DNA from 2 places in the Deinococcus sp. HSC-46F16 genome. Region 2 is predicted to be linked to the other one. Evidence: riboswitches for the same ligand, from Rfam matches in the RefSeq annotation. Region 2 holds a riboswitch; the other holds the start of a gene.
What was found. Region 2 has a riboswitch for S-adenosylmethionine ahead of L1280_RS01425 (O-acetylhomoserine aminocarboxypropyltransferase/cysteine synthase family protein). Riboswitches for the same ligand answer to the same signal wherever they lie in the genome.

Region 1 (19,270 bases), on a different contig from region 2:
CGAGCAGGGCCAGATTCTGGACGTCAACGCGCGGGGGGCCGCCCTGCTGGGGACTTCCCCCTCGGTCCTCCAGGGCCGGAGCCTGAACCGGTTCCTGGAGTCCTCTTCCCGGACCTCGTTCGCTGTGGTGCTGGCACAGGTGTTTGCGGGGCGGGGGCGGCAGACCAGCGAATGCCAGCTGCTCCGGCCCGACGGCGAACTGCTGGACGTGGCCCTGGAAGCCGTGCTCCACGTCCGTGAAGGCCAGGCGCCCCAGTGCCACCTCACGCTGACCGACGTGACGGCCTTCAAGCTGGCCCACCGTGCGCTGTGGGCCACCCAGCAGGCCCAGGCCACGCAACTGCAAGACCAGGGCCTCAAGCTCCGGGCCTTGCAAGAAGAGTTCGAGCAGGTCGTGCTGAAGTCGGGGCAGGAACTGGACCACACCCTCACCCGGGCGCAGAGCTTCCTCACGCTCGCCCAGCAGCAGCCGGACCAGCCGGGGCACCTGCTGCATGTCCGGGAGGCGGTGGAGCAGACCCGGGGCCTGGTGTCCTCCATGAAGCAGTACATGCAGGTGCGTTTCTTGCGTGCCCGGATGCGCCCGGTGGACCTGGGGCGGGTCCTGCGCGAGGTGCTCAAGGATGTGGGAGACCAGCTCACCGAGCGCGGGGTCCAGGTCACGGCCATGCCGTTGCCGACCCTGTACGGCGACAGCCAGGCGTTCCAGATCATCCTGCACGAGTACGTGCACAACGCCCTGAAGTTTACCCGGACCTGCGAGCACGCCCGGGTGCGGGTGCGGGTGCAGGAGGACAGCGCCGAGTACCGCATCGGGGTCGAGGACAACGGGGTGGGCTTCAACATGCGCCAGAAGGACCGGGCCTTCGAGCTCTTCGGGCGCTTGCACGCCTCGGGCCTGTACGAGGGAACGGGCCTCGGGCTCGCCCTGGTGCGGCGGCTGTGCGAGCGCTTCGGGGGCCGCGCCTGGGGCGAGGGCAAAGTGGACCAGGGGGCGACGTTCTGGTTCGCCTGGCCCAAGCTTCCCGCCGAGAAGTGACGTCGGCGGCCCGTGCTGGCCGACACGTTCGGCCTTACGGCCCAGGGTTGTCCTGCCGGAAAAGAGCTTCGAGTTTGTTCACCAGTTCGTCCCTGGGGAACGCCAGGACGACTTTGCCGCGGGTCCGCAGCGCTTCGGCCCACGCCCAGCCGCCATGCCGGGCCAGGATGCGCCTCACCTGCGAGAGGCCGCTGCCCTCCAGCAGGGGGACACTCTGATCCGTCCGCACCGCGAGGTCAAAGAGCGTCGCGGCCTCCTCGCCGGTGAGGCCGAGGCCGTCGTCTTCCACCATGATCTGCACTTCTCCCTCCACCTCCTGGCTGCCCACGGTCACGTACCGCGCCCCGCGCGTCTCACTCAGGGTGAAGGTCGTCAGCACCTCCAGCGCTTGGCGCAGCAAGGCCCGGTCTGCCCGCACGATGGGGAGGGGGTCAATCAACCACTGCACCTGGGCGCCCCTCGGCGTGGTGGAGGCCTCGGCCCGCACCTCCTCGAACAGCTCTCCCAGCGGCAGAAGTTCTTTGGTCACGCCCCGCTGCTCGAGCTGGGCGAGTTGCCGCAGGTCCTGGGCGATCCCCCGGAGCCGCGTCACCTCGTCGCGGAGGGCCGACGGATCATAGGAGGACAGGGTGTCCAGGGCCTCCGGACCGAAGGGGCGTCCGGGGTCCAGCGCCTGGCCCAGCCGCCGGGCCGGGGCTTCCAGGTTGTGGGCGGTACGGGTGATCACGTTGCCCAGTTCGGCGTTCAGGTCCGCCAGACGGCGGGTGCGCTCGGCCACCCGCGCTTCGAGGTCCGTGTTCAGCGCCCGCAGATCGTGAATGTCGGTGGCCGCGCCGTATATCCGGACCACCTGCCCGCGTTCGTCCCGGACCGGGAAGATGTTGACCACGAACCAGCAGTACTCGCCGTCGTGGCGGCGGATGCGGTGTTCCTGACGCAGCGCTTGGCCTGCCTGGGTGGCCTGCCGGTAGCGCTGCGCCGACAGCTCACGGTCCTCGGGGTGGATGGCGTCGGCCCAGCCCCAGCCGGACGCCTGCTCGGAGGTCTGCCCGGTGTACTCCAGCCAGCGCTGGTTGTACCAGGACGTGAAGCCGTCCGGCTGGCTTTCCCACAGCAAGTCAGGCACCAGGTTGGCGACGGCGCGAAACCGCGCTTCCGAGGCGCGGCGGGCTTCCTCGGTGCGGGTGCGCTCGACGGCAGCCCAGGTGCGCTCGGCGACCTCCTCGACGAGCGCGACCTCGGCCGCCGTCCAGCGCCGAGGCTTCTCGGTGGCCACCAGCAGCGCCCAGACCGGATTGCGCGTGCCCTTGCGCGCTGAAGCGACCATCAGCGCACCCATCCGCAGCGCGGCGAAGCCCCGTCGGTCCAGCTCGGAGAGCGCCGGGTCGGTGGCCGTGTCCCCCAGCACCAGCGTCGCCCTCTCGACCTGCGCAAACGCTTCGGGGAAATCGGACAGGGTGAGCACGCCCTCGACCGGAGCCAGGTCCGGGCGCCGATACTCCGGCCCGATTTCGGCCAGGTCACGGTCCTTATTGACCTGCGCGACATAGGCGCGGTCGAGGTGCAGATGGTCGGCGAGCAGGCTGACCGAGGTCAGGGCGATGGCGCGAGCGTCCACCTCCGTGCGCAGCCTGTCACTCAGCGCCAGCAAGAAGGCCTGGCGCTCCTCGCTCGCCCGCAGAATCTCCTCGGCCCGTTTGCGCCCGGTGACGTCGTGGTAGAAGATGCTCAGCTCATCCCCCGCACGCGGGTACACGCTCACGGCGAACCACCGGCCCAGCAACTCCGTGTATTCCTCGAAGGTGACCGGCTCGCCGCTGTCGATCACCCCGGTGTAGATGGAAAGCCACCGCTCCAGGTCGGTCTTCGGGAGCACCTCGGACAGCCGCCGCCCCAACACCGCCCGGCGGTCCAGGCCCGTCTGCTGTTCCAGCGCCCGGTTCAGCTCCAGACACCGGAGGTCCACGACGTGCCCGGCCGCGTCACGCATGACACCGCAGACGGCAAACCCCTCCGCCATCGCATCGAACAGCGTCCGGTATTTCTCTTCCGACGAGCGCCGCGCCTCCTCGGCGCGGGCACGCTCGATGCGCGGGAACAGCCTGCTGGCGACCTCCTGGACGAGTCTGGTCTCGGGCTCCGTCCACGGCCGCGCCCGGCTGTCCGCGACCGCAAGGTAGGCTCTCCATCTTCCGTCCTGGCTGTACGGAACGGCGACATAGGCGCCGATCTTCTGGGCGGCCGCCCCCGCCCTCAGCTCCGCCGTCGCCGCCGTGTCACCGGACAGGTCGTTCTGGGCGTCGTTGATGACCGACGTTTTCCCGGCGCGGAGGTTACTTAGCCCGCCTTGCGACATGAAGCCGTCGATGGGATAGGTCCCCAGAACGGTCGGCACATCCAGCGCATGCCAGAAGTGGCGAACGGTGACCTCGGCGCGGTCCTCGTCCACGTCCACGTAGTGGTAACAGGTCAACCCCAGGTGGGCCGCGAGTTTGGCACCGACGGTGTGGACGAGTTCTTCCTCACTGGAGGGCTGGCTGAGGTCCCTGGAAATCTCCATCAACAGTTCCTGGTTCGCTTCGCGGCGCTTCCGCTCCGTGATGTCGGTGAACAGCACCGCGACCCGGCGGCTCCCCTCGCCCCCCAGTCGGAAGATGTTCAGGTCGAAGACGCGCCCGAGCGTAAGTTCATGCTCCTCCACCCGGATCGCCTCGCCCGTCTCCACCGCCCGTCCGTAGAGTTCGGCCCATCGTGGGTTTGGTCTGCCCAGCAGCTCGGTGGCGGTGCGCCCGACGGGGTACGGCATCCCGGTGTGCCGCAGAAACGCGGGGTTGACGTCGAGGAACAGGAAGTCCGCCCAGCGCCCGGCCGCGTCCGCCATGACCTCGACGACCGCATACGCCTCGTCCATCTCGGTGAACAGCGCACGGTACTTTTCCTCGTTCGTCCTCAGGGCGGCCTCGGCCTGCTTGTGGGCGGTGATGTCGCGCACCGTGCCCTTCATGCGCCCAGGGCCACCGGCCTCACCAGGATCCACCCGGCCCTGCGCCATGATCCAGCGCACCTCACCGTCCGCGCGGTGAATACGGCACTCGAAGTCCCAGCGTCCGGCGCGGGCGATGGCCTCCTGGAAGCGGGCATCCACCCAGTCCCGGTCCTCGGGAAAGACATGGTCCAGGAACATCTCGTAGGTCCACTCGGGCAGGAGCGTCGCGTACCCGAAGATGCGGTCGTGCTGCGGCGAACGCCAAGCGTCCAGCGTGAGCAGGTCCAGTTCCCACGCGCCGATCTCGCCCGCGTCCAAGGCCCGGGCCAGCCGGTCCTCGCTCTCGCGCAGCGCCGCCTCGGCCTGCTTGCGCCCGGTGACGTCCCGCATGACCGCGAGCAGCCGGGGGCCGGGGCCGCCCTCCACCCGCGTCACGAACATGTCGAGCACCTTTCCCTGCGGCGCCGACTCGCGCTCGACGCGCAGAGGCGCTCCCGTCTCCAGCACCCGGTCGTAATCGTCGTACCAGGCCTCGGCCTCGTCGGGGAAGGTGTCCCGGATGGATTGGCCGCTCAGGTCCGGGACACCGAACATCGCCTGCATCGCCGGGTTCATGGCAAGGTAGCGGTAGTCGCGTCGTCCGTCCGGCCGGGGGGGCAGGCGCTCGAACAGGCAGACCCCCTCGTCGAGCGAGGTGAACAGCGGGCCGCAGAGCTCCTCCAGCCCCGTGCCCCGGCCCTGCGGCTGGAAGCGGGAAAGGGGGCGGCCCGCCAGCAACCCGGCGACCGCGTGGCCCAGGTCCCCCGGTGCCAGGGCGTGGCCCGCCCCCCCGACCCGCCCCCCCGCGTTCGGCCTTTCGGCCGGGTCCAGTTCCAGCACCGTGCCGCCCACACCGCGCAGGGCGCGTGCCCCCGCGGCGCCGCCCCGGTCCGTCGGGAGGACCGCCAGCGTGCGCTCGCCGAAGCTGACGGCCAGCGAGGCCAGCAGCCGGTCGAGTGGGCGCTCCGCAGCCAGGTCGCCCTGCGGCGGCGTGACGGCGCAGCGCCCCCCCGGCCGCACCTCCAGCACCGCGTGCGGGGGAGCCAGGTAGACGCCGCCCGGTTGGAGCAGGGTGCCCTGGTCGGCGCGGCGCACGGGCAGAGGGAGGTGGCGGCTCCATTCGTCCAGCCGCAGGACTGCTCCTCCCGGAGGCGGCACGAGCAGCACGGCGGGCCGGTGGGCAGGCAAGGCCGCAAAGACCGCCGACAGCGCCCCCACCCCTTCGGCAGGACAGAGCAGGACCAGCACGTCGAAGGGGGCCGCGCTTGAATCGGGACGCACAGGCATAGCTGCACCGCAGTGTAGGGACGTGCGGGCCACGGCAATGTAGGGCCGCGTTCAGGAGCACTTACGAACATCGGGGAAAGGTCCCCATGCGCGTGATGGTCAGATGTACCACCCGAAGGCCGGGTGTGCCCGGGCTGAGAGCTGACCCTTTCACTCGAGACTTTGCCGCCCCGCTCGCACGGCGCTCACCCACACCCAGACCACCACTCGCGTTCACACTAATCTGTCTTAGTGTGAATTCTTGACTGCTCCCCTTGGACTCTTTCATGCTCAGGCGCCAGGGCGGCAGCCACCCCCTGGGCGAGCCGGGTGGAGCGTTCCAGGTTGGCCTGGCCGGTCTGGGCGCTGAATCCGGCGCTGTGGGTGGAGTGCACGTGGTCGCGCAGCGAGGCGCGGCGCAGGTCGCCGGGAGGCGCGTAGGGCACCCCGGCCCGGCGGCAGGCGGCGTGCAGGGCCGCCCGCAGGTCGCGCTCGATCTTGTAGGGAAACACCTTGCCGCGGGCGAACAGCCCCCCGGCCTGCTGGTGGAGTGCTTGCAAGGCCCGGAGTGCGGCGTCACTCAGGCGCGTGACGGTGTGGGGCCGCAGCGCCGCGCCGGTGCCCAGGTCAAACTCCTCCCACTGCAAGAGCAGCAGCTCACGCACCCGGTAGGCGTGCTCGTCGATCAGGACCAGGGCGGCGTGCAGCGCGGGATCGCCGCGCGTGGCCGCGTGTAGGGCCACGACCTGCTCCCGGCCCAGCAGCGGCACCCCGGCCCGCTCCCCGGGGGGGCGCCGCAAACCCTCCAGGGGGCTGCGCTCGAGAATCCCGGCCTGAATGGCCTGCTGGTAGATGGTGCTGAGCAGGGACAGCCGCAGCCGGACCGTGTTGGCCTTGGCCTCCGGCCCCCGGTGGTTGAGCCGGGCCGCCCGCAGCAGCCAGCCGTGGAACCCCTCCGGCGGGGCAAGCAGGTTGATGCCCTCAGCCGCCGCCTCCCTGAAAATCAGGCTCAGCAGGGTAAACGCGGTGCTGGGCGGCACAGGAAGCTGCTCGCGCACCTGGGGCAACAGCTCGTCCAGCCGCGCCTCCTCAAGCGCGGCCCGCATTTTCGTCGCGCGGTGATCCAAAAGGTCCATGAGGCAGCATACCAGATAACCGACGTTAATAGACAATCCCCTGTCGAATGCCTTTCTCTCTACTTGCTTCATTGCTTTTCTTCCCCTCCCCTACTCGAGCCAACTCCCTCCGCCCCAGCAAGTGCCAAGGCAAAAACTCCAGCACCCTTCATTCAGCTCCGGCCACCGGGTCAGCGACTGCTCTCGCTGATCAGGCAATGGCCTTGACACCACTGGATCATCATGTAACAGTTCATGTGTCATGAGCTTGGACAGCCGACTCTCCAGCGTGCTCCATCTGCTGCTGCACCTGATGGAATCCCAGGAGGCCATTCCATCCGGACGGCTCGCCACGGCGCTCAACAGCAACCCGGTCGTTGTGCGCCGCACGATGGCCGGTTTGCGGGACGCCGGGCTGGTCAGCTCCGAGAAGGGGCATGGGGGCGGCTGGCGCCTCGCCTGTGACCCGGCCCGGACCACCCTGCTCGACGTGTACCGGGCGCTGGGGTCGCCCACGCTCTTTGCCATCGGCCACCGCTCCCAGAACCCGACGTGCCTGATCGAACAGGCGGTCAACGTGGCCCTGGACGGCACGTTGCGGGAGGCCGAGGCCCGGATCACCGCGCGGCTCCAGACCCTGACGTTAGCCGCCCTGGCCAGCGACTTTCACTCGCGCCGTCAACTCTCCCTCTGCGCCCCCCAGGAGAACCCCCATGCGCTATGACGCTCTCATCGTCGGCGGCAGCTATGCCGGACTGTCCGGCGCGGTGCAGATTGCCCGCAGTGGTCGCCCCGTCTGTGTCCTCGACAGCGGAAGGCCCCGCAACCGCTTTGCCTCCCACTCGCACGGCTTTTTTGGTCAGGATAGGCAGTCTCCCCGTCAGATGATCGCCCAAGCCCGGGCCGACCTCGCTCAGTATCCCAACGTGACGATGCTGGACACCCTGGCGGCCCAGGCCCGGCGTGACGGGGACGCGTTCGCCGTCACCCTGGCCTCTGGCGAGACCCTGCACGCCCGGAAGCTGCTGCTGGCCTACGGCGTGGTGGACCTGTTACCGGACCTGCCGGGTGTGGCCGAGCGTTGGGGACAGACGGTGCTGCACTGCCCGTATTGCCACGGCACGGACGGTCGCCTGATCCGCGTGGGTGCCCTGTTCCTGGCCTCCCGCATCCGCCCGGCGAGTGATCTGGCCGAGCAACTGGGGTGCACCTTCGTGGACGGCCCCCAGGGACCGCTGATCCAGACGGACGCGGGCAAACAGACCAGCGTGCCGGGCGTGTACGCAGCGGGCGACCTCACGCCAGGTATCGGCAACGCCTCGATGGCGGCTGCCGATGGGGTCCTCGCTGGGGCTTCCCTGCACCAGTCTCTGATCTTCGGGCCGCTTTCGGCGCTGGAGCGGGTCGCCTCAGCCTGAGCGCAGCCCACACCACCCTGTTGTCTCTCGGGACGTGCTGCGGGCCGCGTTTGGCGGTTCGCTGTGGCGTGCTTCTTCGACCACTCGACCCTCCGGAGGACCCAAAATGAATGAGCGAACCGAAGCCCCTTCTCTTTCATCCACCGCCCAGGCCTACTGGGAGCAGCGCTACCGCGACCACCCCCGGCCCTGGACCGGGCGGCCCAACGCCATTCTGGCGCGGTGGGTGCGTTCCTTGACGCCGGGCACGACCCTGGACCTGGGATGCAGCGAGGGCAACAGCGCCGTGTGGCTGGCCAGGCAGGGCTGGCGGGTCACTGGCGTGGTCATCTCGGCCACAGCCCTGGAACGCGCCGCCCGGCACGCCGCCGACACGGGCGTGAGCGCCTGCACCTCCTTTGAACAGCACGACTTGGAGCGGAGCTTTCCAGCAGGGCAATTCGATCTGGTCTACGCGCTCTACCTGCAATCCCCGGTGGCCTTTCCCCGAGACGCAGTGCTGCGGAGGGCGGCCGGGGCGGTCCGGCCCGGCGGGCTGCTGCTGGTGATCGAGCACGCCTCGGCGCCCTCCTGGGTGAGGGAGTCCAAGGTCGAGTATCCCAGCGCACAGGAAGCCCTCGGCGCCATCGGCCTCGATCTCGGCGGGTGGGACCTCGTCTTCCTGGGAACTCCGGAACGCCCGGTGACCGAAGCGGCCAGTCCGGACGGGCAGGGAGGCACCATCAAAGACAACATCATCGTGCTCCGGCGGCGGGGACGCTGAGCGGGTTTCCTGCCAGGCATACAGATTTGCTTCCATCGCTGAAACCGCCAGGACAGCCAGGCGCGTGCTCACGCTTGATCAGGGGGAGCAGGTCTACACAGCATCAGGGACAGGGAACCGGCCCACGCCGGTGTAGGCAGAGGAGACTCGGTGAGGCCCAGTCCACGCAGTCGGGACGCTGCTGGTCACGCGGGCGGAGGCAAGAGCCTCTGCACAGAGACGGGGGATGATTTGCGCGGGGCGGGGGTCAAGCTGGTTTGTCTATTAACGCTGATTAACTGTCTGGGGCGTGGCGGGGACAGGACCTTTGGGGACTTCCTCTTTCCGCAGCAGGGCACGCCACACCCCCACCCCGCGCCGCCGTACCCCGCTGCTAGCCGGAGCGGTCTTCGTCGCCGCGCTCGTGGCCTAGATCCATCTCCCCCGGCGGGGCAGCTTTCCCGCGCGGAGCAGGCGCGGGTCGCGGCCCCGCCGCCCGCACCCCCCTTCCGGCCCGGCGAGCAGGTGCTGGTGCTCTCGCCGTACCCCGACGACGAGACGCTGTGCTGCGCGGGAACGATTCAGCGGGCGCGGGCGGCGGCGTGGCTGGGGGTGCCCCCGGAGCGCACCTGGATGCTGGGCTACCCCGACGGCGGCCTGCTGCGGCTGCTCACCACCCTACACCGGGCAGGCGCTGGAGGCTGACCAGACACGGGTGCTGGACCAAGTGCGGCCCGACCTCGTGCTCGCGCCCCAGGACTTCCACCCTGACCGCCGCACCCGGGCGGCTCGGCCACCGCTGTCAGCAGTGGCCGGACCAGTTGAAGGGACGCTGTTTCTCCCTTCAACCCAACGGGGCACCGCAGTCAGACTGGCGCCCACTTCGGCGGGGACGGGGCCAGTTCCCCCGCTCTTCGCCTCCCGGCAGCAGGTGCGCGAGCGCAAGCGGAATCGCGGCGTCCCAGCCCTGGGGGTGGCAGGCGGCCGGGTAGGGCACGGGGGGGCCGTCGTCGCGCCCGAAGCCCGCGAGCAACTCACTGAGCCGGGCGTCCGGCGCCCAGCGGGCCGCGTCGAACAGGGCGCGGGCGACCTGCGCCGCTTCCCGGTGCAGGCCGTAGCGCCCGAAGCCCAGGGCAGCGGCGGCGGTGTCGTGCGGCCACACGCTGCCGTTGTGGTACGAGACCGGGTTGTAGCGCGGCTCATTCACCCCCAGCGTGCGGATGCCCCAGCCGCTCCACAGCTCGTCGCCCAGGGCGGTGCGGGCGACCATCGGGGCGAACTCGGGCGGGATGATGCCGGTCCAGAGGGTGTGCGCCGGATTGGACACGAGCACCCGCAGGGGCCGCTTGTCGCCGTTCAGGCCGTGGACGTAATAGCCGCGCTCCGGCCACCAGAAGGCCCGCTGGAAGGTGGCCTGCAGGCAATCGGCGCGGCCCTCCCACTCCCCGGCCCGCTCCGGCTCGCCCAACAGGCGGTACATCCGGGCGGCGGCGAGGTAGGCGGCGTAGGCGTAGCCCTGCACCTCGATCACCGCGACGTGGCCGCTGGCGTCCTTCCCGTCTTCCGTGAAGGTGGAGTCGCCGCTGTCTTTCCACACCGCGTTGGTGATGCCGCCGGGGTCGGGCGTGTACTCGATCAACCCGTCGCCGTCGGGGTCCCCGAAGGTGGTCAGCCAGGCCAGGGCCGCCTCCCAGTGAGGGCGCAACTCGCCCGCAAGGTCGGGCCGCTCGCGGCTGAGTTCGCCCACCAACCATACGAACAGCGGTGTGGCGTCGGCGGTCGCGTAGTAGGGGCGGTGGGGCGTGCGGCCCAGGCGGGTGAGTTCGCCGACCCGTTCCTCGTGCAGAATCTTGCCGGGCTGTTCCAGGGTGACGGGATCAAGTTTGGTGCCCTGCCTCGCCGCCAGGTACCGGGCGACCGTCACGGCGAGGTCCGGCAGATACCGGTGGGTCAGCAGGGCGATGATCAGGCTGTCGCGCCCGAAGGGGGCCACGAACCACGGCAGGCCCGCCGCCGGAAAGGGACCAGCCCCCGTCTGAAAGCTCAGGCTGCGCAGGTCCTGCACGCTGCGCTCCAGCACCCGCTGGTCCCGGGGGTCGGGCAGGGTCAGCGGCACGCTCAGGGCGGCGTACTCGCGGGCCAGCGCCCCGGGGTCCCCCGGCGTGGGGTCCTCGTCTCCCTGAAGGGGAAAAACACTGACCTGCACGTCGGTGGTCTCCGTGATCTCCCAGGTCAGGGCCTCGCCGTCCCAGGTGGGTTCGGGGGTCGCCTGCACGAGCGTGCGGCAGCGCAGGCCGTCCCCGGCGGTATAGGCGAACTCCACCCCTCCCGGCACCGGGCAGGTCCGCACGTCGCGGGGGCCGATTCCTCCCGGCCAGCCGCGCACCTCGAACATGTCGGCGAAGTCGGCGCCGAGGTGCAGGCTCAGGCGGCGGGCTCCCGGCTGATAGAGGGTGACCCGCAGCCGGTCGCGCAGTTCGGTGCCGGTCACCGTGAGGTCGCGGGTAAGCCCAGCGTGCATGGTGTAGCCCACGTCCGCGTTGGCCGACTGCCCACGCAGCCAGAAGGGCCAGCGCTCATGCAGCACCAGCGGGTGGGGACGCTCGCCGCCCAAGCGCCACTCGTAGCGCGAGAGAAAGCGGGTGTCCCGGCGGTAGAGGCCGCTCTCGCCGTGGGCCACCTGATAGTGGTGGTCGCCCACGAGGTACAGGTCGTTGTCTTTCAGGACGGTGCGGGTGCTCAGCATGGGCCTCTTTCGGGGGTGGGAGCGGAAACTGGGAAGGAGGAAGCCTCAGCCCTTGACGGCGCTGTCGGCCCCGGTGTCCACGAAGTACCGCTGGAAGATCACGAACACGATGATGACCGGAATCGCGCTGAGCACGGCGCCCGCCAGGATCAGGCCGTAGTCGCCCTGCCCGCCGTACAGCTCGCGGAAGTTCGACAGGCCGACCGTCAGCGTGAAATCGGTGTTCTCGCGCAGAATCACCAGCGGCCAGAAGAAGTCGTTCCAGGCCCCCTGAAACTGGGTGATCGCCAGCGCGACCAGGGCCGGACCCGCCTGCGGCAGCATCACCCGCCAGAAGGTCGTGAAGGGTCCCGCCCCATCGATGGCCGCCGATTCCTCCAGCTCGCGCGGCATCCCCTCGAAAAACTGCTTCATCAGGAAGACGCCCGCCGCCGCGACCAGCCCGTTCAGCCACAGGCCCCAGAGGTTCAGCAGCCCCAGGTCGTTGAGCAGCACGTAGTTGCTCACCAGATTGACCTGACTGGGCACCATCTGCGCGAACAGCACAAAGGCCAGGAAGATCAGCGTCTTGCCGGGAAAGTGCAGCCGCGCCAGGGCGTACCCCGCCAGCGAGCAGAACACGATCGCCGCCGCGACGCGCAAGAAGGCGTAGAAGAAGGTGTTCAGCATCCAGGTGAAAAAGAGGCTGCGCCCGGTCGCGGGGTTGGCGGTCTCGTTGAAGGCGCGGCGGTAGTTGTTGAAGGTGTAGCCCAGGATGCCCGGCGTGACATTGCGGTAGGCCAGCGAGCGCCCGAAGTTCTGCTCGTCGGAGGGCGGCAGGGTTCCCCCCACCACCGCCTGCCCGCGCTGCACGTCGATCTGGAGGGGCGTGCGCTCGAAGAGGGGGCCGCGCAGGAAGTACGCCCCGCCCCGCTCGACCAGTTCGACGGGCTGGTACTGCGACAGGGTGTACTGCACGGCCTGGGCCTCGGGGGTGTCCAGCGTGAGGGGCACTGTCCGGCCATCCTCCAGGGTCGCGGTCAGGCGGTCGCTGGGGGCACCGAGCTGCGCGGTCACCACCTGCCCGGTCTGCCGGGTCAGGGCCGGATATTCCACCGTGACCCGGTACGAGCGCACGTCACCGCTCGTGCCGGTGGGCGTCAGCGAAAGCCGGGCGAAGTCGCGGGCCTGCGCGAAGCGGGTGATGCTCACCAGGCTGACGGGCTGGTAGGGAAACAGCGCGGCGGCGGGCGGTGTCGGCGGCGTGCCGCGCGGGGAGCGCACCTGCACGTCAAACTCCACGGTGCGGCCGGGATACAGCCCGCCCTGCCAGCCCCCGCCGCCCCCCTGCACGCCGAGGTCGTAGGCCGCGCCGATGAAGCGGGCGCTGAGCTGCGGAATGATCAGCCGGGGCGGGTACTCGTTGGGATCGTCCTTGAAGCTGCTCAGCACGCCCATCAGAAAAGGCCCCAGAAAAAAGAAGCTCATCACCAGCATGAAGGCGTAGAGCCACCCGGCCCGTGCCCAGCGGCGGCGGGCCAGCCAGCGCTCGCCGGTGTCGGTCACGCGGGCGCGGCGCGGTGCGGGAAGGACGGTCATGGTCGCCTCCGAATGGGCGCGGAGTCCATCAGCGCACCTCCGAGGGGAAGAAGCGCCGCTGCACGAAGACCATCGCCAGGATGATCAGCGCGAGGATGATCGCCGCCGCCGCCGCCATGTTCACCGGGGCCGCGCCCGCCTGGAAGGTGTTGGTGTACACGTAGTAGGCCAGCGTGATCAGCGTGTCGCGCGGCGCGGCGGCCCCGATCACCGCCACCTGGTCGAACATCTGCATGGTGCCGATGAGGCCCACCGTCACCACGTAAAAGGTCACCGGCCGCAGGTTGGGCACCGTCACGTTGACCAGCTTCTGCCAGGGCGTGGCCCCGTCGATGTCGGCGGCCTCGTACAGCGCCCCGGGAATGTTCTGGAGTCCCGCCAGGAAAAACAGCATCAGCGTGGGCACCGTGGTGAAGGTGTTCTGGATGACCACCACCAGCAAGGGGATGCTCAGGACCCGCACGCCGCCCAGCGTGACCCACTTGTCCGCGAAGTACTGGTAGTCGAAGGGCGGCACCTCCCGCCCCCAGACCACCCCCAGGAACACCAGCGCCGCCGTGACCACCCCGGCCCCCAGCGCACTCACGGCGGCCAGCGCGGGGTCGAACCACCCGGCGGGGTGACCGGCGCGGCGTTCCAGCCACACCTGCACCACCTGCGCGACCACCAGCCCGATCAGGAAGGTCACGATCAGCGGGGCGTAGGCCTGCGCCTGCGTGATCAGGTAGTTGGCGACCCCCCGGCGCTGAAAGAGCCACAGGAAGATCAGGGTGATCACCACGCTGCTGGTGATGGACGGCATATACCACGCCGCGCGGAAAAAGGCCATGCCGCGCAGCCGGTTGTTCAGCGCGACCGACATCAAGAGGGCGAAGACCGTCTGGAGCGTTGTGGTGACCAGCGCGAAGATCAGGCTGTTGGCGAGCGCCCGCCGGAAAGACGGGTCGGCCAGCACCTGCGCGTAGGGCTGCGGCCCGATCACTTGCGGCGTGTTGAACAGGTTGAAGTCGGTAAAGGAGTAGTAGATCGCCCGCCCGAAGGCGTAGAAGAAAAAGACCGCGCTCGTGATCAGGAAGGGCGCGAGAAAGAGGTAGGCGGTCGCCGTGACTTGGCCTCGTCGAAACATGGGCACGCCTCCTTCCGGGGCATTCGGGGGAAGCCGGGCGCCCCTGTACGGAGTTCCCCGGCCCCCCCGGGAGCCTCTAGCGGCGCTGGAAGGTGGTCATGTCCGCCTGCGCCTTTTTCAGCGCGTCGGCGGCGCTGCGCTGGCCGCTCAGGACGGCGGCGAGGGCCTCGTTGATGGGCTTGGCCCAGTCGGGTCCCTGCGGCCCGAAGGTAAAGGCGCGGACGTTGCCGTCGTCGGCCCCGGCGAAGACGAGGCGGGCGTTCTGGGCACCGGGGTCGGTCTTCTTGAAGTAGGCGTTGTTCGTCAGCGAGGAGCGGCTGGGAATCGCCAGGCCCTGCTCCAGCACGTACTGCTGGGCCTGGGCGCTCGTCAGTAGGTTGAGAACCTTGACGGCGGCGGCGCGGTTCTTGGTCCCGGCGTTGATCGCCCAGCCCACGGTGTACAGGAAGTTGCCACGCTGGCCGGTCTTGTTGTTCTTGGGCATCAGCGCGGTGCCGTAGCGCAGGTTGGGGGCGTTGTCGCGCAGGAAGTTCACGATCCACCCGCCCTCGAAGACGACCGCGACCTTGCCGGACTTCAGGCAGTCGCCGCCCCAGCCCGCCGAGAGTTCGCTGGGGGTCACGCCCACCTTGTCCCGCGCCAGCCCGGTGTACCAGGTAAAGGCTTCCGCGAAGCGCGGGTCGGCCAGGTTGGTGCGGCCGTTGCTCCCGAACTGTTGCCAGCCGGTCGCGTAGGCAAAGGCCCCGAAGCGGTCAAAGTTGGGCTGCAGGCAGGTCCCGTAGTAGTCGCCTCCCAGCCGCTGCTTGACCTGCCGTAGCTTGGTCGCCAGGCTGGTCCAGGTCTCGTTGTTGGTGGGGTAGGCGACCTTCGCCTCGTCGAACAGGTCGCGGTTGTACACCATCGTGAGGGTGTTGAAGTCCTTGGCGATGGCGTAGAGCCGCCCCCCACGGGTAAAGGCCGTGTTGAGGCTGCGGATAAAGGGGCTGGTGGTCACGACCCCGTTCAGCGGCAGGATCTTGCGCGTCGCCACGAAGCCGTCGAGCGTCTCGGCGGGGAGGTACATCACGTCCCCAGCGGTCCCGGCGGCGAGCAGGGTGCTGAGCTGCTGGTTGTAGTCGCCCTGAAGCGGCTGGTAGGTGACTGTGACCCCCTCGCGGGCCATCACGGGCCGCACGAAGCGGTTGATCAGGTCGTTGACGAGCGCCTGATCGGTGCCGCCATAGCCGTTGATCTTGATCGTGCGGGTCGCGTCCTGCGCGGCGGCGGACGGGGCGAGGAGGGCGAGGCCGAGGGTCAGGCAGAGGGCTCGGTTCATGGGGTTCCTCCGGGGGGGGGCGCGACCGTCGCGCCGGGGACGAGGTGAACGGGAACGACTTCGCCACGGGGGGGGCGCCCCGAGGTGGCCTCCTGCATCAGCGAGAGCGCGGTGCGGGCGATGCGGCTGATGTCCTGCGCGACGGTCGTGAGGCGCACGGGCAGGGGCAACTCGGGCAGGCCGTCGAACCCCACGACCGACACGTCCCCCGGCACCCGCACTCCCAGGTCGTCCAGCGCGGCGATGGCCCCGGCCGCGCTCTCGTCACTCTGGGCAAACAGGCCGGTCCAGCGCAGGCCCCCTTCCCAGGCGCGGCGGGTCGCCCGGTAGCCGCCCAGCACGGTGAAGTCCGCCCCGATCACCTGGGTGCGGGCGCCCGCCGCCCCCGCCGCCCGAAGGAAGCCGCGCTCGCGGTCCTGGGCGACCTGGCTGCCTCCCGCGCCGAGGTACACGAGGTCGCGGTGCCCCGCCCGCACCAGTTGCTCGGTCGCCAGCGCCGCCCCGCCCTCGTCGTCGGGCGCGACCCAGAAGAAGCCGGGCTGGTGCCCGATCAGCACCGCCGGGACCCCACGCTCCCGCAGCAGCTTCAGGCGGGGATCGCCCTCCGCCGCGTGCATCACGAGCACCGCGCCCGGCAGCCGCGCCAGGCGGGTCAGGTCCGCCCGCAGGTTCACGAGCTGCACGCCGTGCGAGGCGGTGTGCTCCTCCAGGGCCTGGCGGAACAGCACGTGGTAGGGACTGAGCAGCGGGTCGTCCGGGGCAAAGGAGAGGCCCAGCGTGCGCCCCGTGCGCCAGCTCAGGTGCCGGGCGGCCGGGTCGGGCACGTAGCCCATGTTCGCCATGACCTCCTGCACCCGCTGCCGGGTCGGGGCGGCCACCGTGGCGTGCCCGTTGATCACGCGGCTCACCGTGCCCTTGCTGACGCCAGCAGCCCGGGCGATGTCGTCGATGGTGGGTCGGGTCATGGGCACAGGATTCATGGTCGGCAGCGCTCCTGGGGGCTGTAACCGGTTACAAGCCGGGCGACGCGGGGCAGGCCGTCCGGGTGGGGCAGATTGTAAGCGGTTACAAGGCCATTGTCCCTTTTCCGGGAGCGGTGTCAAGGGGCGGGCTCAGCCGTGCCCGTCCAGACAACTGGCCCCCCGGAGTCTGGGCCGTGCGCTAGCCTCCTGAACGGCCCGCAGAGGGCCACTCTTATCCAGAGCGGCGCGAGGGATCTGGCCCCAAGACCGCCGCAGCAACCGGCCCTCATCACGGCATCGGTGCTGACCAGCCCGCACGCGCCAACGATGGTTCATCCGCGTCGGGACCGATAAGGGAAGGGTCAAGCTCGACACCGTCGCGTCCCCTTCTCCGTTCTCAGCCTCGGGAGGGGACGTGCGCTTGTTGTTCCCCTCCGGCCTTTCCAGACGGAGGATTGTTCGTTTGTCCGTTTCATCTCCCCTGCCCGCCCTGCTGTTTGAGGGCGTGGGCAAAACCTATCCGGGCCAGAGCAGCCCGGCCCTTCAGGACCTCACGCTGGCGGTGCCGCGCGGCCGCCGGGTCGGCATCATCGGCCGCAGCGGCGCGGGCAAGAGCACGCTGGTCCGCCTGATAGGCGGGCTGGAGACGCCCGACGCGGGCCGCCTGCTGGTGCAGGGGCAGGACCTCTCGCAGCTCGCACCCGCGCAGCGGCGCTCACAGCAGGCCCGCATCGGGGTCGTCTTTCAGCACTTCAACCTGCTCGCGCAGCGCACGGCCCTGGGGAACGTGACCCTGCCGCTCGAACTCGCGGGGGTGCCGCGCGGGGTCCGGGAGGCGCGGGCGCGGGACCTGCTGGCGCAGGTGGGGCTGGCGGACCTCGCGGGCCGCTATCCCGCGCAGCTCTCCGGCGGGCAAAAGCAGCGGGTCGGGATCGCCCGGGCGCTCGTGCTGGACCCCGACCTCCTGCTGGCCGACGAGGCCACGAGTGCGCTCGACCCGGAGACGAGCGCGGGCATCCTCGCCCTGCTCACCGAGGTGCAGCGCCACCGCGACCTCACGCTGGTCGTGGTGACCCACCAACTGGAGGTCGTGCGGGCCGCCTGCACGCACGTCGCCGTGCTGGACGCGGGGCGGCTGGTGGAGAGCGGCGAGACGCGGGAGGTGCTGGCCCGGCCCGCCCACCCGGTCACCCGCGCCCTGCTGGACGCGCACCGCCCGCAGGTGCCGCTCTCGCCGGGCGAAACGCTGCGCCGGGTCACCCTCCCCGACCTGGGCGCGGACACGCTGGAGCGGCTGGCCGCCCTGGGGGCGCGGCTGGTGCAGGCCGAGCCGCACCCGCAGGGGGTGGACGCCTGGCTGGCCCTGCCGGAGACGGCGCCCGACCCGGCACTCTGGCCCCGTGAGGTCTCCTTCCCGCTGGGGGCGAGGGCGTGATGGACAGCCTCGCGCCCCTGCTGTGGCAGGCCACCTTGGAAACGCTGTGGATGGTGCTGCCGAGTGCGCTGATCGCGCAACTGCTCGGCACAGCGCTGGGGGTGGCCCTGACCCTCACCCGGCCCGGCGGCCTGCGCCCGCATCCTGCCCTGTTCCGGGTGCTGGACGCCGCCATCAACGTGGGCCGCAGCCTGCCCTTCATCATCCTGCTGGTGCTGCTGATTCCCCTCACCCGGCTGGTCACGGGCACCAGCATCGGCAGCACGGCGGCGATCGTGCCGCTGACGGTGGCCGCGATTCCCTTCGTGGCCCGGCTGGTCGAGGGAGCGCTGCGCGACGTGCCCCCCGGCGTCCTCGAGGCCGCCCGCGTGGTGGGCGCCACGACCGGACAGATCGTCGGCAAGGTGCTGCTCCCAGAAGCCCGGCCCGCCCTGATTCACGGCTTCACGGTGACCCTGGTCAGCCTGATCGGCTACAGCGCGATGGCCGGGGCGATCGGCGGGGGCGGCCTGGGGGACCTCGCCATCCGTTACGGGTACCAGCGCTTCGAGACGGACGTGATGGTCGCCACCGTGCTGCTGCTGCTCGTGCTGGTGCAGGGCGTGCAGTGGCTGGGCGACCGCGCCACACGCCGCGCCGATCACCGCTAATTTTTCTCCCACTTCCTGGAGTTTCCCATGAACAAAATCCTGATCCTGTCCGCCCTGGCCCTGACCCCCCTCGCCTCTGCCGGGACCCTGCGCGTCGGCGCCACGCCCGTCCCGCACGCCGAACTGCTGGAGTTCGTCAAGCCGACCCTCGCCAAGCAGGGCGTGAACCTGGTGATCCGTGAGTTCACCGACTACGTGCAGCCCAACCTCGCGCTGGCGGACGGCAGCATCGACGTGAACTTCTTCCAGCACCTCCCCTACCTGCAGGAGTTCCAGAAAAACCGCCCGCTGGGGCTGGTCGCGGGGGCGAAGGTGCACGTGGAGCCCATCGGCCTGTACAGCCGCCGGGTGCGGTCGCTGCGCGAGGTGCGCTCGGGGGCGACCATCGCCCTGCCCAACGACCCCAGCAACAGCGGGCGGGCCTTGAAGCTGCTGGAGCGGGCGGGGCTGATTCGCCTCAAGCCCGGCGTGGGCGTGCAGGCCACCGTGCGCGACATCACGGCCAACGTTGGGCGCCTGCGCTTCCGCGAACTGGAAGCCGCGCAGCTTCCCCGCGCCCTGGCGGACGTGGACGCGGCCATCATCAACACGAACTACGCGCTGGAAGCGGGCCTCAACCCCCTGAAAGACGCGCTGATCCTCGAAGACCGCCGCAGCCCCTACGCGAACCTGCTCGTCGCCAAGCCCGCGACCCTGAAAAACCCCGACTACCTCAAGCTGGCGCGGGCGCTCCAGAGCCCCGAGGTCAAGGCCTTCATTCTGAAGAAGTACGGCGGGGCGGTCGTTCCGGCGTTCTGAGGACGGGCCTCCGCGCCACTCACCCCACCAGACCCGAGGGCAATTCCTTCGGGTC
Region 2 (10,136 bases):
CCTGCTCGCCCGCCGGGAGCCGGGGCACCTCGCGGAGCTGGAGACGCATGGGATTGGTCCCATCGACCTCGTGTGCGTGAACCTCTACCCCTTCCGCGAGACGGTGGCGCGGGGAGCAGCATTTGAGGAAGCGGTCGAGCAGATCGACATCGGCGGCCCCGCGATGCTGCGGGCGGCGGCCAAGAACCACGCGGCGGTGCTGGTGCTGGTGGACCCGGCCGACTACCCGCTGGCCCTCGCGGGGGAGGTTTCCCCGCAGGACCGCCGCCGCCTCGCCGCCAAGGCCTTTCGCCACACCGCCGACTACGACGCGGCGATCGCCGGATACCTGACGGGGGAGGAGGGGGGCCAGTTCCCGGACCGCCTCACCCTGTCCCTGTCGCGCGTGGCCGAGGTCCGCTACGGCGAGAACCCCCACCAGCCCGGCGCGATCTACCGACGGGAGGGGGAGCGCGGGCCAGTGCTGGACGCCCGCCTGCTGTCGGGCAAGCCCATGAGCTTCAACAACTCTGCCGATGCCGATGCCGCCTGGGCGCTCGCCGCCGAGCTGAGCGGGCAGGAGGAGGGCACCGTGTGTGTGGCCGTCAAGCACGGCAACCCCTGCGGGGTGGCGGTGGCGGCTACGGTGGCGGAGGCTTGGGAACGCGCCCGCGACGCCGACACCCTCAGCGTGTTCGGCGGCGTGGTGGCGGTGAGCCGCCCGGTGGACCTGGCAGGAGCACAGGCGATGCGCGGCACCTTCCTCGAAGTGCTGATCGCCCCCGACGTGACCCCCGAGGCGGCAGCGTGGCTCGCGGCGAAAAAGCCCGACTTGCGGGTGCTCGTCGCGGCATCGGACGCGGCCCCCGGCCCGCTGGACCTCCGTCCGATCGCGGGGGGTTTCGCCGTGCAACAGCGCGACAGCCGCCCCTGGGACGATCTCTGCCCGGAGGTGGTGACCACCCGGCAGCCGTCCGAACAGGAGTGGCAGGACCTGCGCTTCGCCTGGGCGGTGGTCAAGCACGCCCGCTCCAACGCGGTCGCCCTGGCACGGGGCGGCGTGACGGTGGGCCTGGGCGCGGGGGCGGTCAGCCGCATCTGGGCCGCCGAACGCGCCGTCGCCAACGCGGGCGAGCGGGCACGCGGGTCTGTGCTGGCGTCCGAGGCGTTCTTCCCCTTCGACGACGTGGTGCGGCTCGCGGCGGGGGCGGGCGTCACGGCCATTCTCCAGCCCGGCGGGGCCAAGCGCGACCCGGAAGTGATCGCGGCGGCGAACGAGCTGGGCCTGAGCATGGTGTTCACCGGCTCGCGGCATTTCCGGCACTAGGGCAGGGGAGATGACGACCCCTTCCCAGTCGCTGCTCGGGAAACCCCTGGCGAGGCAGGTCACCCGCGAGGTGCGGGCGGCGCTCGCCAGGTGGAACTTCCGGCCCCACCTCGTCTCCGTGCTCGCCTCCCACGACGAGGCTTCGGCGGTCTATGTCCACAGCAAGGAGCGGCAGGCAGACAAACTCGGCGTGCGTTTCGGTGTGCGTGACCTCGGCGCGGGGGCGACGCAGGCCGAGCTGGAAGCCGAGTTGCGTGACCTCTCCGCCGACCCGGAGGTGCACGGCATCGTCCTCGAACTGCCGCTCGCGCCGGGGCTGGACGCCGACGCCGCCCTCCTCCACATCGCCCCCCGCAAGGACGTGGAGGGCCTGACCCCCGCCAACCTCGCCCTGATCGCGGCGGGCCGCGAGGCCGAGGCCCTGCTGCCCCCCACCCCACGCAGCGTGCGCTTCCTGCTGCGGTCGGTGCTGGGCGACGACCTGCGCGGGCGGCGGGTCGCCGTGATCGGGCCGGGGCGCACGGTGGGACGGCCCCTGACCTTCATGCTGAACAACCGGGGGGTGACCGTGACCCTCTGCAACGAGCATACCCGTGACCTCGCCGGGGTCTTGCGGGAGCAGGACGCAGTGGTCGTCGCCGTCGGGCATGCGGGATTGCTGCGCCCGGAGCACGTGCAGCCCTGGCACGTCGTCGTGGACGCGGGCATCAACGTGCCAGGGGACGGGGAAGGGGTGGTCGGAGACGCCCGGCCGGACCTCCCCGTCCGCGCCCAGACCCCGGTGCCGGGCGGCGTCGGGCCGCTGACAAGTGCGCTGATGTTCCAGAACCTCGTGCGGGCGGTGAAGTTGCAGCGCGGGGAAGCGGTGGAGTAGGGGACGGGTCCCGTAGCCCCGCGCCCCCACTTGCACTAGCCTGCGCGAATGCGTTCGTCGGCTCCCTCCACCGCCTCCCCGACCTCCCCCCGCACCCACATCGCCTTCATGACCGACGCGCCCCGTGTAGCGGGCAGCGAGGTCTGGCTGCTCGACCTGCTGCCCATGCTTCAGGCGAGGGGCCTGCGGACGACCATGTTCCTGAGCCGCGAGCCCCGGCTGGACGAACTCGTGCGCCGCTTCGGGGAAGCGGGGGTGGCCGTGCACCGCTACGGAGCACTGGAGGAACTGCCCGAACTGACCCAGGGCTTCGACCTGCGCGTCCTCCAGATGTGGTACCGCCACCACTACAGCGAGCTGCTGCCCCGCCTGAGGGGGCCGCGCTGGGTGGTCAGCCATGACCAGATGGAGTTCCACTACCCCCAGCCCCTGCGCTTCACCCACCGCGAGGCCTATCCCTGGACCAAGGCCGGACCCTTCCGGCAGGCCGACCGGATTCTGACCGTCTCCGAGTGGGCCGGGGACTTCGTGCGGCGGCAGATGCGCCTGCCCGACGTGCGCGTGCTGCAAAACGGCGTGGACGCCGAGCGGTATCGCCCCGCCCACGACGAGGCCGAGCGGGAGGCGCTGCGGGAGGCGCACGGCTTCCGGCGCTTCACGGTCCTGGTGCCGGGACGCTTCGCCCCCGAGAAGAACCAGATGACGGCCCTGCTCGCTGCGCGGGCGGCTCCACACCTGGATTTCGTCTTTACCGGGGACATGGACTCGCCGCTGGGGAACCTCGTGCAGGGGGTGGCGCGGCGGGGGCAGATCACCAATGCGCGGTTCCTGGGCCGCCGCTGGGACATGCCCGACCTCTACCGCGCCGCCGACGCCCTGCTGCAACCCACCCTGGCGGAAAACCAGTCGCTCGTGACGCTGGAGGCTATGGCCTCGGCCCTCCCGGTCGTGACCACGCCCATTCCCGCGCAGGCCGAACTCGTGCAGGACGGGGTGTCGGGGCTGCTCGTCAAGCCCCGGCCGGGCCTGCTCGCCACGGCGCTGGGTGCCCTGGCCGCCCACCCCTACCGCGCCCGCGAGTTCGGGGCGGCGGCGCGGGCGCATGTCCTCTCCCGCCACACTCTGACCCACACGGCCGACCGCCTGGCCGAGCTGCTGCGCGAGGCGTGAGCCGGGAGGGGGCCAGCCCTCACGCCTCCGCGTGCCGCGCCGTCTTGACCCAACCGTGCTCGCCGCGCAGAAAGTTCCGGAACGCCAGGGGCACGCTCATCATCATGATGAAGGTATAGACGGGAAGCCCGGCGGCGGCAAAGGCGGCCTGCCGCAGCCCCAGCCGGTTCTCGCGGCTGTACAGGAAGACCCAGGCCAGCGGCAGGATCAGGCCGGGCAGGGTCAGCGCCGCCGTGAGCGCCCAGTTCACCTCGCCCGTCAGCAGGCGGCCCAGGGCGCGGGCCGGGTAGTAGACCAGCAGTCCCAGCGTCAGCAGGTTGAGCCACGGCTGCGCCAGGAAATAGGTCAGGTCCAGCCGTGCCCCCAGCGGCATCGGCGTGCGCCAGATGCGGGGCAGGTTCGGAAAGCATTGCAGGTTGCCGTGCGTCCACCGCGCCCGCTGCCGCACGAAGCGGCGCACGTCGGTCAGGCCCTGCTGGGTCACCCCCGATTCCAGAAAGACGAGGCGGTGCCGCGGGCTGGCGAGCCGCACCTCCAGCCCGCTGGCGAAGTCCTCCAGCAGCACCGGGGGCCAGGGGTCCTGTCCAGCCGCGAGCCGATCTGCCAGGTACGACACCCGCATGAATTGCCCGTTGCCGCCCAGGCCCACCGTCTCCACCCGCTGGCGCAGCAGTTGGATGTGCCGCACGATGTAGAACTCCAGGTCCTGCTGCAGCAGGAGGAGCCGCCCCAACAGCCCGCGCCACCCCCGCGCCCCCACCGCACTCTGGCGCACCCGGATGCGGGCCTGCGCTGCCATCACGTCGGGGTCCGCGAAGACCCGCGCGGCCTCGTCCAGCAAGCCTTGGTCCAGCCGTCCGTCCGCGTCGAAGACGACGAGCACCTGCTCGCCCAGCGGGCCATCCGGCAGCAGACCCCGGCGCAGGAGCTGGGCGACCCCCCAGTTCAGGGCCTCGCCCTTGCCTGTCCGCGCTTGCGGCAGAGCGCGGCGCAGCAGCAGCACGCCGGGATCAGCCTGCCCCACAGCTTCGACCTCCGCCGCCGTGCCGTCGTCACTCCCGTCGTCGATCACGACCAGTCGCGCGTCGGGAGCTGCCGCCCGCAGGTTTCGCAGGGTCGCCCCGATCACCGCCGCCTCGTTGAGCGCCGGAATCACGAACGTGAAGCGCAGGGCGGCCCGGCGGGGCGGGGGCTGCCGGGGCTGCGCGACCAGCGCACACAGCGAGTAGGCCAGGTACATCGACAGCAGCACCAGCCCGATCGCCTCGATCACTTGGAAGGCCGTGGTCATGGCTTCCCGACGCTAACGGGCGGCGCAATGAGCTGCCACCCTCTCCCCGGCTTCTGAGAGAACGCTTGAGTAACGCTGAAGCCAATGGGGGAGGCTGTGGGGGGTCAGGCCAGTGTCCCCAAGAACGCGCCGACCCATTCTGGCAACTCTCCGGGGTCCATCAGGAAAGCGTCGTGGCCGTGCGGACTCTCCAGTTCGCGGTATTGCCCGCGCGGCAGCGTCTCGGCGTGAGTCCGCACCTCGGTGGGCGGATACAGGAGGTCGCTGGAAATTCCGACCACCAGCACCGGCACCCGGATGGACCGCACCTCCGTGTCCGACGGCTGGAACCGGTCCATCGCCCCCGTCAGCGCGAGGTAGGAGCGTTCGTCGAAGCGGGCGGCCAGTTTCTCGCCCTGATGCTCCAGATAGGTGGTGATGTCGGCGGTACCGGGGTGGCGGGTGCCCCAGCCGGGCTGGGTGCGGGCGAAACTCGCGGGGCTGCGGTAGCTCAGGGTGGCGACCATTCGCGCCACCCTCAGCCCTTCGCCGCCGGGAGCCGCGCGAATGGCCGCCCGCGCCGCCGTGTTCAGGCCCACCGCCCACGGCGAGTGGCGGGCGGGCGCCCCGATGATGACGGCCCGCTCCACCAGATCGGGGCACTCCATCAGCCACGCGTAGGCCAGCATCCCGCCCATGCTCGCGCCCACCAGCGAGACCCGCCTCACGCCGAGGTGCTCCAGCAGCGCCCGCCCGACCCGCGCCAGGTCCCGCAGGGTGAGGGGCGGGTCCTCGCCCCCCACGCGCGGCAGCTCGGCCGGGCCGGTCGTTCCCGCGCAGCCTCCCAGCACGTTCGCGCACACGATGAAGTCCCGCGTGGGGTCCAGCGGGCGCCCCGGTCCCAGAAAGTCCGGCCACCACTCATGCACCGCGCTCGTGCCCGTCAGCGCGTGCAGCACGAGGACGGCGTGCTCGGAGGGCGTGCCGTAGGTGTGGTACGCGACCCGAACGTCGTGGGCGGCCTGCCCGCAGTCCAGCAGGAGTGGCGCGTTCCGAAAGAGGAGGGCAGTTTGAGCTTGTACCTCCTCCCGTGTAAGAGGCGGCGGGCCATGCTGGGGGGCCGCGCCACCGCCGTCACACATCCACCAGCGCGGCGGCCAGTGCCTGCGCAAAGTCCTCCTGAATGTCCCCGAGATGCTCGGTCCCCACCGACACCCGCACCAGCCCCGGCGTCACGCCCGCCGCCGTCTGGGTGATCTCGTCGAGCTGCGAGTGCGTCGTGCTGGCCGGGTGAATCACCAGCGTGCGCGTGTCGCCCACGTTCGCCACATGCTGCGCCAGCCGCACCGAGCGGATGAAGGCCTCGCCCGCCTCCCGGCCTCCCCGCAGCTCGAAGGTCAGCACCGCCCCCGCCCCACGCGGCAGGTACGCCTGCGCCCGGTCGTAATGTGGGTGGTTGGACAGGCCGGGGTAGGTCACCCGCGCCACGTCCGGGTGGGCACTCAGCCACGAGGCCAGCGCGAGCGCGTTGTGCGCGTGCCGCTCGGCGCGGAGCGACAGCGTCTCCACCCCTTGCAGGAACTGCCACGCCTGCTGCGGGGCCAGGGTCGGCCCCAGGTCACGCAGCCCCTCGGTGCGGGCGCGGGTGATAAAGGCGACGTTGGGTAGCCCCAGCGCGTTGCCCGTGCCGAACGTCTCCCAGAAGTTCAGCCCGTGGTAGCTGGGGCTGGGCTCGGTCAAGAGGGGGTAGCGCCCGTTGCCCCAGTCGAAGCTCCCCCCATCCACGATAATTCCGCCGATGCCGTTGCCGTGCCCGCCGATCCACTTGCTTGCCGAGTGCAGCACCACGTCCGCCCCGTGCCGGAGGGGCTGGCAGTAGTACCCACCCGCCCCGAAAGTGTTGTCCACGAAGACCGCGACGCCCTTCGCGTGCGCTGCCGCCGCGATCCCCTCGAAGTCGGGCACGTTCAGCGCCGGGTTGCCGATGGTCTCCAGATACACGGCCCGCGTGCGGTCGTCGATCAGAGCGGCGAACTCCTCCGGGCGCTCCTCCTTGCTGGTGAAGCGCACCTCGATGCCCAGCCGCCGCAGGGTCACCCGGAACTGGTTGACGGTGCCGCCGTACAGGTTGGGCGTGGAGACGATGTTGTCTCCGGCCTGCGCGACGTTGGTGATCGCCAGAAACTGCGCGGCGTGTCCGCTCGCCACCGCCAGGGCGCCCACGCCGCCCTCCAGCGCCGCCACACGCTCCTCCAGCACGGCGGTCGTGGGGTTCTGAATCCGGCTGTAGATGTTGCCGAACGAGCGCAGCCCGAACAGATCGGCGGCGTGCCCCGGCGACTCGAACACGTAGGAGTTGGTCGCGTAGATGGGCACGGCCTGTGCCCCGGTCGCGGGGTCGGGACGCTGCCCGGCGTGGACTTGCAGGGTGTCGAAGTGGAGCGGCTTGGGAGTAGACGCCATGACGGCCTCCTCACAGAGAAGAGAAGCGGGAAACTGTGGGGAGCCGCGCCAAAGGCAAGGCCCCCTCTCGGGCAATCGAGAAGGGGCGGGGATTTCATCCGCGTGACCTTCCCTGATCGGTCCCACGCGGGCGGTCATCGTCGACCGCTGGAGGTGGGCTGGCCTTGGCACCGTGACGTGATGGGGTCCGGTTGCCGCGCCGTCGACGAGCCAGGTCTCTCGGGCGCTCTGGATAGGGGTCGCTCCACGCGGGAGCTGTTCAGGACGGTAACAGGCAAAGGCGGGTGGGGTCAACGCGGTTGTCCAGACCAGGCACCCTCCCCAACTGGGTGCATGGCCTCTCCAAAAGCCGCTAGACTTCTCATGGCAACACCCGAGTTCACTCATGGTCCAGCCAGGACCCCAGGAGGCCTATGACCCTTCGCGCCACTGCCCTCTTCCTGCTCAGCGCCTCGCTGCTCGCCTCCTGCACCACCCGGACCCAACCGGCGCCGGGCACCGATACCGAGTTCGGCCGCCTGAGCACCCTCAAGCCCGGCGAACAGGACAGCATCCGCACCCGCCTGAAGGTCAACGTGGTCTTCGTGGGCTACCGGGAAGCCCTGCCCGGTCAGGTCCAGACGGCCCAGAACGTGAACACGCGCGATTTCCGCGACACCCTGCCGAAGTCTTACGAGACGATCGCCCGCATCCCCAGCGCCTATGGCAACACTGAGTACACCGGCAACGTCTTCGACTACGACTACAACTACGTCTTTGCCGACCAGAAGTTTGAGGACGACTTCTTCGGGTACCTGTCGCAGAACGCCACCGAGAAGCCGCTCACGGTCTATCAGAAGTACTTCAACTGTCAGTTCGTGACCGAAACGGACGAGGAGACGGGCGAGGAATATCAGGTGCCCACCGACAAGTGCGAGGCTCCCTCGCCCCTGATCAACCGTCCGGTGGAGAAGAACTTCGAGATCGACGCTCTGGCGACCGAGAACTGGCTGGCCGACAACGTCTCGCGCGTCGGCGTGAAGCCCGGCGAATACACGATCTATCTGGTGAACTGGTACAGCCGCCCGGACTTCAAGTTCCACTCCTACACCCGCGCGGACGCTGCGGACACCGACACCGGGACCCGCTTCGGCGCCCGCGCCAGCCGACGCCTGATCGCCTGGGGCGGCAGCGTGCGCCAGGGCGCGGCCCCGCAGCGCGTGTGGTTCTACGACCTGTCGGCCAACCCCGACCCCTGGACCGACGCCTGGGACGTGACGAACTTCGACTCGACCGGGGACGGCGAGCCCGACTACCGCATGCCGCCCATCTGGGAGTACGGCACCCGCAAGGCGAGCGTCGCCTACGGCCGGAAGGTCAGTGTGGACCTTGCGCGGGTGGTCCGCTACACCGCGCTGAACCTGCTCTTTACCCCCAGCCCGATCTACCGGGTGGCCCTGACGCCGCCCCGGATGCCCGAGGAGATCGAACTCGACGTGCGGGTCGAACAGGGCGAGGGTGCCCGCGACCCCGGCACGCTGCTCAACCGCGCCCTGCTTCAGAGCCGCGTGTCGGTCCTGCAGCCCTTTGCCAAGTTCAGCACCAATGTCCGGCAGACGGCGCTCGACGGCGACCTCGCCGACGTGTACAACTGCTTTTTCCCGGTCGAAGCGGAAGACATCTGCTCGCCCGACTTCGCGGACTTCTCCGGTGAGGAACTGTTCCAGTTCGGGGTGCGCGAGCTGCGCGAGAGCTACAGGGCGGCCGGGGACAAGTACCTGCTGCCGATCTATGCCTTCAACGACGCCAGCGACAGCCAGGGCGGGCTGCTGGGCATTGCCTACGACGACGGTCAGACCGGCACCCAGAGCTTCGTGTATTCCTTCCTGACGCCCAGCCTGATCAACCCCGGCGGGTACGGCTTTACCGACACCACCGTGCACGAGGTCGGGCACCACCTCAGCCTGTCGCACCCGCACGACGGCTACGACAGCGAGGAGGACCTCTCCTACGGCTCCAGCGGATTTTTCCGCTTCGTGGATTCGGGCGACCAGAGTGCGACGATCATGTCCTACAACGACCTGTCGCGCACCTTCGGGCAGTTCAACCTCGACGCGCAGTACCGCTACCTGACGGCCGCGTACCTCAACAACACCAACGCGATTCTGGAAATCGCCCGCCGCGCCGGGAAGGTCCAGGGCGTGCAGGGCGCGGCCCGCAGCGCCGACGCCCTGTTCGCGCAGGCCGAGCGCGAGTACACCGCGATGAACTATTTCAGGGCCGCCGAGTTGGGCCACCAGGGCTACCGCGCGGTGCTGGACGCCGCCACCACGGCGGGCGTGCAGGTGCAGGCCTACAAGTGGTACGAGAACCTGACCGGCCTGTCGACCCAGACCGTGAAGGCGCAGCCCCGCATCAGCAAGGATCATCTGCCCAAGAAGGGCGCGTGGATCATGCCCGAGGAAACCCCCGAGCAGCGTGCCCGCCGCCTGGCGGAGTAAAGGCACACGCCAGAGGGTGGAGAGGAGGCCGGGACGCGGGAAGTCCTGGCCCCCTCTCTTTTCGCCTCCAGCCTGACATCAGCCCCCCATTACCCGCCGGGGCTAGGCTGAATCCATGACCCGGCTCGTCCTGATCGGTTTGACCCTGGCTGCCCTCGGCGGGGGGTTCGGGTCGGCGACCTCCCCGTCTGCGGGCAGGGCGGCGCCACCCCGCAGCGAGGTTCCCATGAGTGTTCAGACCCCCCAGCGGGTGCAGGCGGCCCTGCCCACCCTCCGGCTGCTGCGCACGGTGCGGGTGCTGGCCGACCTCGTGGCCCACGGCACGCTGACCCTGGACGACCCGGCCCGCGCCGCGCTGCGGACCGAAGCCCAGGCGTTGGCCACCGCCCCCTCCCTGGGAGCCTCGGCAGCGGGCCAGGGTCGGGAGGGCCTCCTCGCCGCGCTCACGGAAGGCCAGCGCACCCAGCTCGCGCGGGCTGAGGCCGACCTCGCCCGCCGGGCCGAACTGCTGGCGGCCCGTGCCCGCTTCGCCGCGCCGGATGGCCCGGTCAACCGCACCGCGATGCTCTACAG

Region 1: it holds a riboswitch for S-adenosylmethionine, as region 2 does, so the genes downstream of both, L1280_RS08390 (methionine ABC transporter ATP-binding protein) here and L1280_RS01425 (O-acetylhomoserine aminocarboxypropyltransferase/cysteine synthase family protein) in region 2, are expected to answer to the same signal.

Annotation. Positions count from the first base shown of each region.
Region 1 is NZ_JALJZW010000003.1:175,922-195,191, reverse strand. It holds gene L1280_RS08450 (ATP-binding protein) at 1-1,039, shown strand, start outside; gene L1280_RS08445 (PAS domain S-box protein) at 1,074-5,351, opposite strand; gene L1280_RS08440 (hypothetical protein) at 5,570-6,466, opposite strand; gene L1280_RS08435 (Rrf2 family transcriptional regulator) at 6,708-7,169, shown strand; gene L1280_RS08430 (NAD(P)/FAD-dependent oxidoreductase) at 7,159-7,863, shown strand; gene L1280_RS08425 (bifunctional 2-polyprenyl-6-hydroxyphenol methylase/3-demethylubiquinol 3-O-methyltransferase UbiG) at 7,970-8,626, shown strand; gene L1280_RS15830 (hypothetical protein) at 9,137-9,310, shown strand; gene L1280_RS08415 (glycogen debranching N-terminal domain-containing protein) at 9,450-11,351, opposite strand; gene L1280_RS08410 (carbohydrate ABC transporter permease) at 11,397-12,929, opposite strand; gene L1280_RS08405 (carbohydrate ABC transporter permease) at 12,958-14,055, opposite strand; gene L1280_RS08400 (extracellular solute-binding protein) at 14,132-15,370, opposite strand; gene L1280_RS08395 (LacI family DNA-binding transcriptional regulator) at 15,367-16,335, opposite strand; SAM riboswitch class I at 16,562-16,689, shown strand; gene L1280_RS08390 (methionine ABC transporter ATP-binding protein) at 16,796-17,767, shown strand; gene L1280_RS08385 (methionine ABC transporter permease) at 17,767-18,417, shown strand; gene L1280_RS08380 (MetQ/NlpA family ABC transporter substrate-binding protein) at 18,445-19,215, shown strand.
Region 2 is NZ_JALJZW010000001.1:259,823-269,958, forward strand. It holds gene purH (bifunctional phosphoribosylaminoimidazolecarboxamide formyltransferase/IMP cyclohydrolase) at 1-1,306, shown strand, start outside; gene L1280_RS01405 (bifunctional 5,10-methylenetetrahydrofolate dehydrogenase/5,10-methenyltetrahydrofolate cyclohydrolase) at 1,317-2,180, shown strand; gene L1280_RS01410 (glycosyltransferase family 4 protein) at 2,229-3,350, shown strand; gene L1280_RS01415 (glycosyltransferase family 2 protein) at 3,370-4,641, opposite strand; gene L1280_RS01420 (alpha/beta fold hydrolase family protein) at 4,746-5,762, opposite strand; gene L1280_RS01425 (O-acetylhomoserine aminocarboxypropyltransferase/cysteine synthase family protein) at 5,755-7,083, opposite strand; SAM riboswitch class I at 7,194-7,321, opposite strand; gene L1280_RS01430 (hypothetical protein) at 7,497-9,563, shown strand; gene L1280_RS01435 (hypothetical protein) at 9,679-10,136, shown strand, end outside.